2 regions of the Variovorax sp. LjRoot130 genome follow, and region 1 is predicted to be linked to the other one. Evidence: predicted binding sites of a transcription regulator. Region 1 holds the regulator's gene; the other holds the start of a gene.
What was found. Region 1 encodes FNR, which switches genes on or off when oxygen is low (the NO sensors DNR and NnrR bind a similar motif). Its sites were predicted from a motif close to TTGATNNNNATCAA; they were not measured.
Positions count from the first base shown of each region.

Region 2: ACSQ86_RS36370 (universal stress protein) is a predicted target of FNR. The motif match lies at 3,915-3,928, and genes of this name have one in related genera.

Region 1 covers NZ_CAXURM020000002.1:1,474,396-1,481,643, forward strand. Annotated here, with positions in the region: gene ACSQ86_RS36875 (hypothetical protein) at 1-4, opposite strand, end outside; gene ACSQ86_RS36880 (sulfite exporter TauE/SafE family protein) at 28-741, opposite strand; gene fnr (fumarate/nitrate reduction transcriptional regulator Fnr) at 954-1,670, shown strand; gene ACSQ86_RS36890 (hypothetical protein) at 1,651-1,896, opposite strand; gene ACSQ86_RS36895 (FixH family protein) at 1,902-2,177, opposite strand; gene ccoG (cytochrome c oxidase accessory protein CcoG) at 2,198-3,637, opposite strand; gene ccoP (cytochrome-c oxidase, cbb3-type subunit III) at 3,645-4,559, opposite strand; gene ACSQ86_RS36910 (cbb3-type cytochrome oxidase subunit 3) at 4,569-4,706, opposite strand; gene ccoO (cytochrome-c oxidase, cbb3-type subunit II) at 4,717-5,343, opposite strand; gene ccoN (cytochrome-c oxidase, cbb3-type subunit I) at 5,356-6,795, opposite strand; gene ccoS (cbb3-type cytochrome oxidase assembly protein CcoS) at 6,861-6,998, opposite strand; gene ACSQ86_RS36930 (heavy metal translocating P-type ATPase) at 6,998-7,248, opposite strand, start outside.
Region 2 covers NZ_CAXURM020000002.1:1,369,131-1,376,378, reverse strand. Annotated here, with positions in the region: gene ACSQ86_RS36390 (hypothetical protein) at 25-234, opposite strand; gene ACSQ86_RS36385 (LysR substrate-binding domain-containing protein) at 582-1,475, opposite strand; gene ACSQ86_RS36380 (amidase) at 1,619-3,070, shown strand; gene ACSQ86_RS36375 (universal stress protein) at 3,334-3,855, opposite strand; gene ACSQ86_RS36370 (universal stress protein) at 3,992-4,414, shown strand; gene ACSQ86_RS36365 (trypsin-like peptidase domain-containing protein) at 4,416-5,810, shown strand; gene ACSQ86_RS36360 (NUDIX domain-containing protein) at 5,800-6,261, opposite strand; gene ACSQ86_RS36355 (hemerythrin domain-containing protein) at 6,378-6,962, shown strand; gene ACSQ86_RS36350 (YoaK family protein) at 7,199-7,248, opposite strand, start outside.

The sequences.
Region 1 (7,248 bases):
TCATGTTGCGTCTCATGGTGTCTCCCTTCAGCGGCACCATATGTCGATCTGATGACTCAGGTCGATCCACAGCGCCTGAATTGCCACTGCCGCAAGCAGGCCGCCGGCAAGCCGGGTTCCCCATTCCTTGCGCGCAATGCTGGCACCTGAACGCAAGCGCTGCCACAGCCAAGGGGCCAGAACCAGCGACACGCCGCTGCCCACGGCAAAGAGGGCCATCGTCAGTGCGCCTTGCGCCGGTCCGTTGGCCAGCCCGGCAAGCATCAGCGCGGAATACAACAGACCGCAAGGCATGGAGACCCAGAGCGCACCCGTCGCGAGCACGCCGGCCATCGAACCGGTGAGCGGCCGCAGGCGCGTCGCGAGCGCGCGCCCGATACGGTGCGCCCAGAGTGGCTGTCGCCCGAGTGCGGCGAGCACCAGGCCCCAGGCGAGCACGAACACATGAAGCAGCACCCACAGAGGACGCAACGCCGCGACCTGTTCGCTTGCGAACCCGAGGCTCTGCATCGCCGCTGCGGCGGCCGCCCCGGCAGCCGTATAGCCCGCGATACGGGCCGCATGGAAGGCGACGGATGCGGAAACGGCCGGAGGGCTCGCCGAAAGCGGCGCCACACCACCATCCACCGGCACGCGCACGATGCGGATCACGCCGGCACAGGCAGCACCGCACATCGCGACGCAATGGGGCCCGCCGACCAATCCCATCAGGAGCGCAGTGCTGGCGAGCGCAGTCTGCATGATCAGACGATGCGCGAGAAGCGCGTGCGGTTGTGCTCGGCCGGGACGCGAGATGAATCGGCAGGGGCGAGGGCGAGAGATGTGTTCATTGCGGCGGTGGGTCTGGCAAGCAATGACCCACTATGCGGGCAGGTCGACCCGTCATCCTTGATGTGCATCAAGCCTGGGCGGCGCACCGCGTCACAGAATCACTGCAACCCTCGACGCCCTCCATGAAAGCCGAACACATCAAGGTCGCCTGCTCCAGTTGCACCCTGCGCGAGCTGTGCATGCCCGCGGGGCTGGAGCCGAGCGAGTTGAAACGCATCGACGAGATCGTGGCCACGCGGCGCAAGGTCCGACGACGCGAGACGCTCTTTCGCAACGGCGAGCCCTTCACCTCGCTCTATGCGATCCGCACCGGTGTCTTCAAGACCCGCGTGGCGACCGAGGATGGGCGCGACCAGGTCACCGGTTTCCAGATGGCCGGCGAAATCATCGGCCTCGACGGCATCGTCAACAACCAGCACACCTGCGACGCGGTCGCGCTCGAGGATGCCGAGGTCTGCGTGATGCCCTTTCACCGAATCGAGGAACTGTCGCGCGAGGTCGCGGCGCTGCAGCGCCACGTGCATCAGATCATGAGCCGCGAGATCGTGCGCGAGCACGGGGTGATGCTGCTGCTGGGAAGCATGCGGGCCGAGGAACGCCTCGCGGCTTTTCTGCTCAACCTCGTGCAGCGCCTGCACGCGCGCGGTTTCTCGCGCTCCGAGTTCGTGCTGCGCATGACCCGCGAGGAGATCGGCAGCTACCTCGGACTCACCCTCGAAACCGTGAGCCGAACGCTCTCCAAGTTCATGGAGGATGGGATCGTCGAGGTGGAGAAGCGCAATCTTCGCATCGTCGACGCCGAGGCGCTCCGGCGCATCGTCAATCCTCCCGGCTGTTGATCTCGGAGGCCGGCCTGGTCAAAAGCAGCGTCAGCGCGCTCGACCCTATCGCCAGCAGCCAGAAGACGAAGAAGCCGGCCGCATAGACTGTCTGGCGGGACAGGCCGACGGCCTCGCCGCGCCAGTGGAGGTCGCCGGGGTCGACCAGTGCAAACACCAGCAGTTCGGCCGCGCTCGCCAGCAGAAAGGCGGGCCAGAGAATCGACATCCAGTTGCGCGTCTTCATGACCATCAGCGCCTGGGTGCGGGCAGGTCGGCATCAGGCGTTGCCGCATGATTGCGGCCCGCCAGCGCGGGCATCAGTTTCTTTTCGATCAGATGCTTGTTGATCTCGATGCCCTGGCGGTAGTAGTCTGGCGCCACCACCGGATCGGGCGTGCGCAGGGCGAGCCAGAGCGTCACGAAGCTGGCGACGACGACCACCGCGGGCCCGGCCATCACCATCCACAGCAGCGGGAACTGCCACCAGGGTTCGCTCTTCGGGGAAGTCATCGCATGATCGTCCATCTTGTCTCCTCTTTGCCAACTCAACGAGGCACCAGGAAGGTCGCCTTCTCCGACACCTGCGCGCTGCCGTCGGCCGAGCGCACGTCGAAGTGCACGACGTGGGAACCCGCGGTGGCGCTGCCGTAGGGGAGCTGCAGGCGCACCGCGACCCAGCGCGACTGCGCAGAACCGACCTCGACCGGATCAGGCGGCGACACGCTCAAGCCTTCCAGCCCCCTGGCTTCGATGCGGTAGCGCTGTACCTGCTCGGTCGCGTTCATGATCTGCAGGCGATAGACGTTCTCGAGTTGGCCGCCCTCGACGATGCGCGCGAGCGAAGCCCGGTCGCGCACCACGTCGACCTTCAGCGGCATGCGCACGACCAGGCTCGCCAGCACCCCCATCGTCAGCGCAGCGAGCAAGCCCGTGTAGATCAGCACCCGTGGGCGCAGCACGCGGCGCAGCACCTGCCTCGGCGTCCAATGGCCGGCCATGCCGTTCTGGGTCGCGTAGCGGATCAGACCTCGCGGTGTGGCCATCTTGTCCATCACGGTGTTGCAGGCGTCCACACAGAGCCCGCAGCCGATGCACTCGTACTGCAGCCCCTTGCGGATGTCGATGCCGGTCGGGCAGACCTGCACGCACAACGAACAGTCGATGCAGTCGCCAAGTCCCTGAGCGCGGGCATTGCTGCTCTTGGAACGCACCCCGCGGGGCTCGCCACGCTCGCTGTCGTAGCTCACGATCAGCGTGTCGCGATCGAACATGGCGCTCTGGAAGCGCGCATAGGGACACATGTACATGCAGACCTGCTCGCGCATGAAACCCGCATTGCCGTAGGTCGCAAAGCCGTAGAAGAAGACCCAGAACACCTCCCACGAACCCATGCGCGTCTGCAGGAACTCCAGGCCCAACTCGCGGATCGGCGTGAAGTAGCCGACGAAGGTGAAGCCGGTCCACAGCGCGATGCCGAGCCACACGATGTGCTTGAACCACTTCTTGACCAGCTTCTCGAGCGAGAAGTCGCCTTCGTCCAGGCGCATGCGCGCGATGCGGTTGCCTTCGATCTTTTGCTCGACCCACATGAAGATCTCGGTGTAGACGGTTTGCGGACAGGCATAGCCGCACCACAACCGCCCGGCCACCGCGGTGAAGAGGAAGAGCGACAGCGCCGAGATCACCAGCAGCCCGGTCAGGTAGATCAGGTCCTGCGGATACAGCACCAGCCCGAGGATGTAGAAGCGCCGCGCGCCCAGGTCGAACAGCACCGCCTGGCGCTGCCCCCACTCGAGCCAGGGCAGGCCATAGAACACGAGCTGCGTCAGGAACACCATGGCCCAGCGCCAGCGCGCGAAGACGCCGCGCACCGTGCGGGGATAGACCTTCTGGTGCGCGGCGAACAGGCCGCCACCTTCCTTAACGGCGGCGATCGGGATCACCCGGCGCCTCACCGGGGTCGACGCGGAAGCGGCATCCTTCATGACAGCCCTAGGGCGCAGCGGCAGGCTTGTTCGACAAGCCCCAGACATAGGAGGCCAGCACATGGATCTGGGCCTCGGTCAGGCGGCCCTGCTGGGCCGGCATCTGATTGGTCCTGCCGGTGTTGATGATCGAGATGATCGCCTCCTGCCCGTAGCCGTGCAGCCAGACCTTGTCGGCCAGGTTCGGCGCGCCCATGGCGGGGTTGCCGACGCCGCCGATGCCATGGCAGGCCGCGCAGGCGCTGAACTTGCTCTTGCCCAGGCCGGCGCGGACCGAATCGTGCGGGCTGCCCGACAGGCTCAGCACATAGTTGGCGACGTTCTTGACATCCTCGGGGGTGCCGACCGCCTCGGCCATCGGCGGCATCACGCCGGTGCGCCCCCGGGTGATCGATTCCTTGATCTTCTCCGGTGCGCCGCCGTGCAACCAGTCGCGGTCGGCCAGGTTCGGAAAGCCCTTGCTGCCGCGCGCGTCCGAGCCGTGGCACTGCGCGCAGTTGTTGAGGAACAGGCGCTCGCCGATCGCCGCCGCCGCGGGTTCGCCCGCCACGCGCTCGATCGGCATGGCCGCATAGGCGGCGTAGACGGGTTCGAGGTCACGCTTGGCCTTGGCAAGGTCCTTCGCATACTCGTTCTCGGTACTCCATGCGAGCTGGCCCTGGTAGCTGCCGAGCCCCGGATACGCGACCAGGTAGGCCAGGCCGAAGATGATGGTGAGCACGAAGAGGCCGACCCACCAGCGCGGCATCGGATTGTTGGCTTCGCGCAGGTCTTCGTCCCAGACATGTCCGGTCGTTTCATCGGTCCCGCCCGGAACCTTCGCGCGGGCAACGAGCCACAGCAGCAATGCACACAGCAGGATGCTGCCCAGCGAGGCAATGGCGACATAGTTCGACCAGAAGACACTGAAGAAATCGCTCATGTTGCTCTCTCAGTCCTGTTCGAACGGCAGTTGGGCGGCGCCCTCGAACCGTTTCGCGTTGCGGCGCGAGTAAGCCCATACGAAGATGCCGATGAATGTGGCGAAGGAAGCCAGCGTGGCCACGATCCGCAAGGTGGTGATGTCCATGAGGCGCTCCTTACTTGACCGCGAGCCCGAGCGACTGGAGATAGGCCACCAGCGCATCCATCTCGGTCTTTCCCTTCACCTCGGCCGGCGCCGCGGCGAGCTGCTCATCGGTGAAAGGCACGCCCACGCGGCGCAGGGCACGCATGTGGGTCGCAGCCTCGGCTCCGTCGAGCGGCGCCTTCTCGAGCCAGGCGTAGCCCGGCATGTTCGACTCGGGCACCACATCGCGCGGGTTGATCAGGTGGATGCGATGCCACTCGTCGCTGTACTTGCCGCCGACGCGCTGCAGATCAGGGCCGGTGCGCTTGCTGCCCCACTGGAACGGGTGGTCATAGACGAACTCGCCGGCGACCGAGTAGTGGCCGTAGCGCAGCGTCTCGGCACGGAAGGGCCGGATCATCTGCGAGTGGCAGTTGTAGCAGCCCTCGCGCACGTAGACGTCGCGGCCCAGCACCTGCAGCGAACTCGGCGGCTGCATGCCCGCCACGGCCTGCGTGGTCGATTTCTGGAAGAACAGCGGCACGATCTCGACCAGGCCGCCGATGGCGACGACCAGCAGGATCAGCACGATCATCAGGAAGTTGTTGGTCTCGATCTTCTCGTGCGAGAAGCCGGACTTGGGCGTGTTCGAGCTCATGTTCTTCTTTCCTCAGGCGGCTGCGGCTGCGGGCAGCGGGATGGCTGCGCGCACCGAGCTCCCCGAAATGACGGTCATGACGACGTTCCATGCCATGACCAGCATCCCGCCCAGGTAGAGCAGACCGCCGATCAGGCGCACCACGTAGTAGGGATAGGTGGCCTTCACGCTCTCCACGAAGGTGTAGGTGAGCGTGCCGTCCGGGTTGATGGAGCGCCACATCAGGCCCTGCATGACGCCGGCGATCCACATGGCGGCGATGTAGAGCACGATGCCGATGGTGGACATCCAGAAATGCAGCTCGATCGCCTTGACGCTGTGCATCTCGCTACGGCTGTACATCCTCGGGATCAGGTAGTAAAGCGAGCCCATCGAGATCAGTCCCACCCAGCCGAGCGCGCCGGCATGCACGTGGCCGACGGTCCAGTCGGTGTAGTGGGAGAGCGCGTTCACCGTCTTGATCGACATCATCGGCCCCTCGAAGGTCGCCATGCCGTAGAACGAGAGCGCCACGATCAGGAAACGCAGGATCGGGTCGGTGCGCAGCTTGTGCCAGGCGCCCGAGAGGGTCATGACGCCGTTGATCATTCCGCCCCAACTCGGCGCCAGCAGGATCAGCGAGAACACCATGCCGATCGACTGGGTCCAGTCGGGCAGCGCCGTGTAGTGCAGGTGGTGCGGCCCCGCCCACATGTAGGTGAAGATCAGCGCCCAGAAGTGCACGATCGAGAGCCGGTACGAATACACCGGCCGGCCGGCCTGCTTGGGGATGTAGTAGTACATCATCCCGAGGAAGCCGGCCGTGAGGAAGAAGCCGACCGCATTGTGGCCGTACCACCACTGCACCATCGCGTCCTGCACGCCGGCGTAGGCCGAGTAGCTCTTCATCAAGCCGGCGGGGATCGCCACGCTGTTGACGATGTGCAGCAGGGCGACCGCGATGATGAAGGCGCCGTAGAACCAGTTGGCCACGTAGATGTGCCGGACCTTGCGCGTGCCGATGGTTCCAAAGAACACGACCGCATAGGCCACCCAGACCAGGGCGATCAGGATGTCGATCGGCCATTCGAGCTCCGCATATTCCTTGCCGCTCGTGTAGCCCATCGGCAGGCTGATGGCGGCAGCCACGATCACGGCCTGCCAGCCCCAGAAGACGAAGGACGCGAGCGCCGGCGCGAACAGGCGTACCTGGCAGGTGCGCTGCACCACGTGAAAGCTGGTGGCCATCAGCGCGCAGCCGCCGAAGGCGAAGATCACTGCGTTGGTGTGCAGCGGCCGCAGCCGGCCGTAGCTGAGCCAGGGAATGCCGAGATTGAGCTCGGGCCAGGCCAGCTGCGAGGCGATGATCACGCCGACGAGCATGCCGACCACCCCCCACACGACCGACATCAGGGCGAGTTGCCGCACGACGGTGTCGCTGTAGACCGCTGCGGGAGGATTGGATACTTGCATCTTCTGGCCTTCTCGTGGATTGCGGTCAGTGTCCCGGCGCGGCATGCGAGGCGGTTTGATGCAGATCAATCGTTGCGCAGAATGCGCTCGCCCTCGCCTTCGACGTCGTCGAATTGGCCACGCTCGACGGCCCACCAGAGCCCGCCCAGGATCACCAGCACGAGCACGACCGAGAAGGGGATCAGGAGAAACAGGATGTCCATCAGCGTCCTGCCTCAGCGGGCCTGGCCAGGCGCGCCGCGTTGAGCACCACGAGCAGCGAGCTCGCCGCCATCCCCAGCCCGGCGAGCCAGGCCGGCAGCCAGCCGGCGACGGCCAGCGGCACGCACAGCGCGTTGTAGCCGGCGGCCCACCAGAGGTTCTGCCGCACCACCCGCAGCGTGCGGCGTGCCTGCGCGACCGCTTGCGCGACGACGGCGAGCGAGCCGCCCAGCACGACGAAGTCGGCGCGCG
Region 2 (7,248 bases), 110 kb from region 1:
GCCAGCGGCCGCCGGCGGCGACGCTCAATGTGGAAGGCTCGGAGTCACGTCCGGCCACGAAAGCTCGCGTCCCATCATGGCGCGCGCATAGAGATAGTTGTTGAGCGCACGTTCACCGAGCGAATCCATGTCGACATGGCCTGCCGCGTCGCACGGGAAGGCGTAGGCGCGTCGGTCGGCGAAGAGCGGGCGGAAGCGCAGTTCGTAGCCGCTGGATGCATGCGAGGCGTTCATCACAGTCTCCTTGGCGCGCCTCGCTTCTGGAAGAGGGTAGGAAAGCGGTGAGGCACGGCCTCAATCTAGATCGACCGCTTAGCCGTACCGTCAATGCGGCGCATCCGTAGGAAACATTGCGTGAACCGTCTGTCTCATCATTCGAACGCCAAGGCGGGCGCGAGGCTCGCGGATCTCCGAGACGGGACCCGCCGCGCCTCCGATTCGATCTCCTGAGCACGGACCCAGCAGTGCGGGCGCCGGCGAGTACGCAGAATGCGCTCCGCTCCTGATCCCAATAAGGTTCGTCGACAAGAATATAGACCACCGCGCGAATCAATGAAGATCGCCTCTCTGCATGCGCGCACTCAGACCCCGTCGAACCTGAGCCTTTCCTTGAGAAAGGAGATGAATGCCTGCACCTTCGGAGAGGGCATCCGCTCCCGTGAGGAAAGCGCATTGAGTTCCTGCGGCGAGCCGATCCACTGTGGCAGAACGCGCACCAAGCGGCGCGCCTTGACATCCATCGCCATGCTCTGTTCCATAGCCAGTGAGATGCCTTCCCCTTGGCACAAAGCGTCATAGAGCAGAGCCGGATCGCTCGCCACAACGACCGGGTCGATCAGGTAGCCGCGGGGTTTGCCGCTGCCCTTTCGCAGCGGCCACACATAGCCGACGTCGCGACGCGCCTGATGCAGCGCCAGTGTCGGATGATCGCGCAGGGCTTCGGGCGTCTGGGGTGCTCCCGCGCGCCGAAGGTATGCAGGGCTTGCGAAGGTGCCGGAAGGAAAGCTCGCGAGTCGCCGTGCCACGAGGCTGGAGTCCGGCAACTCGCCGAGGCGCAATGCAATGTCGATCTCATCGTCGACCAGGTCGAGTGTTGCGTGCGAGGCCAGGATCTCCAGCCTCACGTCGGGGTAGCTCGCGCGGAAACCGGGGAGCAGCGGGGCGAACCAGCTCACGCCGAACGAGTAGGGCATGGTCACGCGCAGCCACCCGCGCGGGCCGTCGCGCAGTTGGTGTACGGCACCCTCGGCGGCCTCGAGTGTGCTGGCGATGGATCGACATTGCTCGAAATAGATCGCCCCCGCTTCGGTCAGGCTCAGCTTGCGCGTTGTGCGCCGTAGCAACTGCGCGCCCATGTACTTCTCCAGTTCGTAGACGCGTCGACTGACCGTGGTCTTGGGGATCTGCAGTGCGCGCGCCGCGGCAGTGAAGCTGCCTTCCTGTACGACGCGGACGAACACGAGCGTGTCGTTCATATCTCTTGCCATGATCAACGTCCCCTCGACGGTTCGCACGTCCGGCATTGTCCCATCTATGGTCCAGCTCTTGCCGTCCGAGTGGGCTAATCAAAACGGCTCGCTTTCCCTATCTTCGGTGCTCCACCTTCTGGAGAAACACCATGAACCTGAGCGAATACACGACCTATGACGCCGTCAGCCTGGGACAGCTCGTCGCTGCCGGCGAAATCCAGCCGGCAGAACTTGCTGCGCTCGCAAGGGCCGCGGCGGATGCCGTGAACCCCCGAATCAATGCCGTGGTCGAGCACTGGGCGCCTGAAGAATCGGATCTGGCTACGCCGGCGACCGGCAGCCCGCTCGCGGGCGTGCCGTTTCTGATCAAGGATCTCGCCATCCAGATGGCAGGCAGGAAGAACGAACTCGGCAGCCGGCTGGCCAAGGGTGTGGTCGCATCTGGCGACTCGAGTCTCATGCGCCATTTCAGGAAGGCCGGCCTGGTCACCATCGGGCGCACGACAACACCCGAAATGGCCTTCAGCACGGAAACAGAGTCCGCATTGCAAGGGGCGACCGGCAACCCTTGGGACACCCGCCTCAGCGCGGGCGGCTCCAGTGGTGGCTCCGGCGCAGCCGTCGCGGCGGGCGTGGTACCGATGGCGCATGCAACGGATGCAGCAGGCTCGATCCGCGTGCCCGCTGCCTACAACGGCTTGTTCGGCCTCAAGCCCACGAGGGGCCGCACGTCCAACGGCCCGGCCCTCGATGAAGTGTTCGCGGGCCTCGGCGTGCAACTTGGCGTCAGTCGCACGGTTCACGACAGCGCCGCCCTGATGGACGCGGTGCAGGGATACTCGGCCGGCGACCCCTACTACACCGCACCGCCCGCGGGCAGCTTCCTGTCAGAGGTGGGGCGCGACCCTGGCAGGCTGCGCATCGGGCTGATGGTCCACTCGTGGAACGGCGTGCCCACGTCGGAGCCTATTGCGCAGGCCACGCGCGACGCGGCGCGCCACCTCCAGTCGCTCGGCCATCATGTCGAAGAGGCCACGCCGGAACTTGGCGTGTCGTGGGAGGCCTTCGTCCATGCCAACGCGCAGATCTGGTGCGCCACGCTGGTGCGCTGGATCGACGGACTTGCCGCCGCAACCGGCCGCCCCATCGATGCGACGACTCTCGAGCCTTCCACGCTCGCGAACTATCGCTATGGCCGCAGCGCGAGCGCCGTCGACTTCGCCGCTGCGCTCGAAGTGCGCAATACCGTCGCGCGCGCCGTCGGTGAATGGTTCGCGAAGATGGACGTGTTGATGACGCCCACGCTCCCGCAGCTGCCGGGGCTGCTTGCGACCTACAGCGAGGGCGCCGATCGCATGAGCGGCCTGGAGTGGACGGCACGCGTCTTCCGGCATGCCTCCTTCACGCCGCCGGCCAACGTGGCGGGAACACCGGCGATGTCCGTGCCGCTGGCGGTGGCGCCGGGCGACGGCTTGCCCATCGGCATCCAGTTCGCCGCCGGCTTTGCGCGTGAAGACCTGCTGCTACGACTGGCCGGGCAGCTCGAGCAGTCGATGCCCTGGGCCGCCCGACGTCCGGCGCTTTGGGCGGGCCGGCCGTAGGCCGAAGGGTCTCTGGAGGTCAAGGCCAAGTCTTCGCGGAAATGAACCGAGGGGGCGCCTCAGTCCGTCGTGCGGACAACGATGCCGCGGCTGCAGGAGGCCCGGCGCATCATGGTGGCCGAAGTCCGTCCACGGGTCAGCTTGGCGACGCGGTTGGCCTCTTCGAGTCCGCGATTCGATGTCGGGCTGCCATCGACGGGAACAGAATGCGCTGATACGCGACCCATCCTTCGTGTGTTGGTGAGGCGACGACGCGCATCCAATCACTCGAAGGCCAGCGCGCCGGTCGGCAAGCTGACACTCGTCGGCGCCTGGACCGGTTCGCCCTTCGATTCGCCCTCCGGCGCACGAACCAGCAGAACCGGCACCGAGGCATAGCGCAGGATGTGCTCCGCGCTGCTGCCCATGACGACGCGGCCGACCCCGCGGCGGCCGTGGGTGCCGAGGACGATCAAGTCTGCGGGCCACTTGGCGGCTTCGGCATTGACCACCTGATGGACCGAGCCCGCAAAACTGTCGCACAACACCTTGTCGGCTTCGATGCCGGCGGCCCGGGCGGTGGCCGCGGCCTCATCGAGAAGGCGCCTGCCGTTCTCGCGCAGCACGTTCAGCCAGTCACCGGCGTATCCCGCGTAGGCGTCCATGGCGAGGGCGAAGGACAGTTCGTCGATCACATGGAGCAGCCGCAGCCTTCCTTGCGTGAGTTTGGCGACGCGGATGGCCTCGTCCAGGCCGTGCCGCGATGTCGGACTGCCGTCGATGGGAACAAGGATCTGCTGGTACATGACGCGCTCCTTCGGTGCAGGTTGAGACGGTCAGTATCGGAATGATGGCGCGCTGCATATTGATTTGGCGCAAAGGAAATCGATGAGCGCGCGACGAACATCAGGCCATCCGGGACTTTCGATTCGAAGGAACATCATGAAAATTCTTCTCGCAGTGGATGGCAGCGACTACACGAAGCGCATGCTCTCCTACCTGACAGCGCACAAGGACGGGCTGGGCGCGGGTCACACCTATACGGTTTTCTATGCGGTTCTCCCGGTACCACACCGGGCTGCTGCCTTCGCGGGGCCCGAACTCGTTCATGGCTACTACGAAGATGACGCGCGACTGGTGTTTGAGCCGATTCGAGCGTTCCTTTCGGAGCACGGTATCGAGGCGGCCTTGGTTCACAAAGTGGGCCATCCGGCCGACGAGATCGCTGCGTACGCAGAAGCGGGAAAGTTCGATCTGCTGGTCATGGGATCGCACGGTGCCGGCGCGTTGAAGAATCTCGTGCTCGGCTCCGTCGCCACGAAGGTGTTGGCGCAATGCACGGTGCCGGTCTTGCTGGTGCGCTGAGATGCTGAGCAAGCCGTTCGCGCGCGGCGTCCTGGCGGCGACGCTCGGCGCACTGGCGTTACTGGGCACCACGCATGCATGGCCTCGCGACGGGCCCTGTCTTGACCCGTCCGACGCGCCGAGGCAGGGCGTCGACTTCGTGGCAGCGGTGGCACGCCAGGCACCGGCTGTGGTGAGCGTGCTGGCGATCGGGCAAGGCACAGAGTGGGGCGACAACGATGACAACGGGATGCTGGCCCGATCCCGACCGGGATCGGAGCGCGCATCTGCGTCGGGCATTGTCGTCAGCGCCGACGGGTACGTGCTGACCAGCGCGCACGTGGTGCTCGGGGCCCAGGAGACAGCGGTCCTCGTAGGCGGGCAGCGTCGTTGGCCGGCCGATGTCGTCGGGCTCGACCGACGCACCGATGTAGCGCTCCTGAAGATCGCCGCGACAAACCTGCCGGTCGCTGCCATCGGCAGCAGCGCGCGCCTCTGCGCCGGAGAATGGGTGGCAGCGCTGGGCGCGCCATTCGGATTCGAGCAAAGCGTGACCGCCGGCTTGGTGAGCGCCAATCCGCGCTTCCTGCCCGGCGGCACCGGCGAGCCCCTGATCCAGACCGACGTCGCGCTCAATCCCGGCAATTCGGGGGGGCCTCTTTTTAACAAGCGCGGCGAAGTCGTCGCGATGAACTCGATGATCTATTCCGCGAGCGGCGGGTATCTAGGGGTGTCGTTCAGCCTGCCGATTGACACGGCCATGCGGATCGCCGCCGAGCTCCGGTCGACGGGGCGCGTGACGCGCGGGCAGATTGGTGCCCGGACTCAGGCGCTCACCTCGGATCTTGCGCTCGCGTTCGGGCTCGACGCTGCGTTGGGGGCGCTGATCGTGCGTGTCGATGCCGGCGGACCGGCGGCGAATGCGGGCCTTCGCAGCGGTGACGTCGTGCTGGGCGTCGACACCAACACGGCGACGGCCTACCCGGAAATCCAGCAGCGCGTTGCGGCTGCCCGCCCCGGCGCTTCGATCACGCTGAGCATCTGGCGTCGCAAGGCGCCGCTAACGGTAAAGCTCACCGTTGCGCAAAGCGCACCCGATCTTCCGCAGCGCGTCGCCTCCCGGGACGGACGCGAGCCGCGCCTGGGACTCGACCTGGTCGAGCGCACAGCCAAGCAGACGGGCGGGCTGCTCGAGCCAGGACTCTATGTGAGATCCACTTCGGGATCCGCCCAGCGGGCAGGTCTTCGCTTCGGCGACGTGATCCTGGCTGTCAACGATGTCGGCGTCTCCGGGATCAGCGATCTGGACAGAGCGCTCGAATCGGTCCCGCAGGGCGAGACCGTGGCTCTGCTGATCCGGCGCGGTTCGATCACCACCTTCGTGCCGATGACGCCGCCCATCGGGCTCACGCGCTGAGCGCTTCGAGCCGGTCGATGAAAACGACCAGCCCCGAAAGGATGCTTTTGCGTGCTGCAGCCATCGTGAACCAAGCAGCCCGGTCTGCTTCCGCGAAGTTCTTGAAGTTGCCTGATCGCGGCGGCCATTCGAGCTCGAAGGTGTTGGATTCGAGCGCCTGCGGATCGCAATCGCCTTCGAAGGCCCAGGCCGATACCAGCTTGCCGCTGCGCTGGCCAGCCTCTCCCAGGCTCGCGTGGCGCGTGCCGGGCGTAAAGCCGGTCTCCTCGGTGAATTCCCGTTTGGCGGCGTCAAGGGCAGTCTCGACGCCACTGTCGTATTCGCCCTTCGGAAAGGACCAGGCACCCTCGTTGCGCCGCGGCCAGAATGGCCCACCGGGATGCACCAGCAGGACCTCGAGCACACCGTCATTGCGACGGTACATGAGCAATCCAGCACTTCGCTTCGCCATCTGCGCGCATTGGACCATGCGCTGGGACCTTGCGCAGGTCGAGGCGACCTTCATTTGATCTGCAGCAAGGCCGCGTCCCGAACTCTATGGGAGTCTAGAGCCTTCCAAGGATTTGTATGACTCACACCACCACCAGAATCATCCGCGACGAGCACTCGGCCCTGTCGGCCATGCTGCGTTCCGTCCTGTTGCTCTTGGCGCAGCATCGACGGCAAGGCACGCTGCCTGACTTCGGCGCGCTGCGGGCGATGCTGTTCTACGTCGACGAGTTTCCCGAGAAGCGGCACCACCGCAAGGAGTCGGAGTTGCTGTTTCCGAAGCTGCGTGCGCGGACACCGCTTTCGCGCGAACTGCTCGATCGCCTGGACGATGACCATGCGCGTGGCGAGCGAAGAATCCGCGAGGTCGAACACGCCTTGCTCGGCTTCGAGATGATCGGCGAGCCGCGCCGGCAGGCTTTCGAGGAGGCGGCAGAGCGCTATGTTGATTTCTATCTTGCTCACATGGCGATGGAAGAAAGGGAGATCCTGCCGTTGGCCGAACGGGTGCTCACTGACGACGATTGGGCAGACCTCGACGAGGCGTTCAGCACCAACCGCGATCCATTGACCGGATGCGAACCTGAAGCGGACTACCGCGCGCTCTTCACGCGCATTGTCAATGCAGTGCCTGCGCCGATCGGGTTGGGCGCAGCCAGCTGACGTCGTGCCTCGGTCAATGCGCCCGGAAGACGTCCGTCGCCGGGTGCGATGCGGGCTGGACCGCTTCGGGCGGAGAGCGCATTTCGATCGCGGACGTTGTGTCGGCGGTAGGCGATCGTGCCCCTGATTGCCCTGGCCCTCAGGTGGCCTTGCCGAACGTGGTGCTGGTGCAGTAGGGAGGTCGATGCGACCCAGGACGTCTTGCACGAGTCACCGGCTCTCGCGAGAGGAGGGCGTCAATTGCTCTTTCGCGAGTGCCTGGCCGCGCGGCCCCAGCGACGCGCAA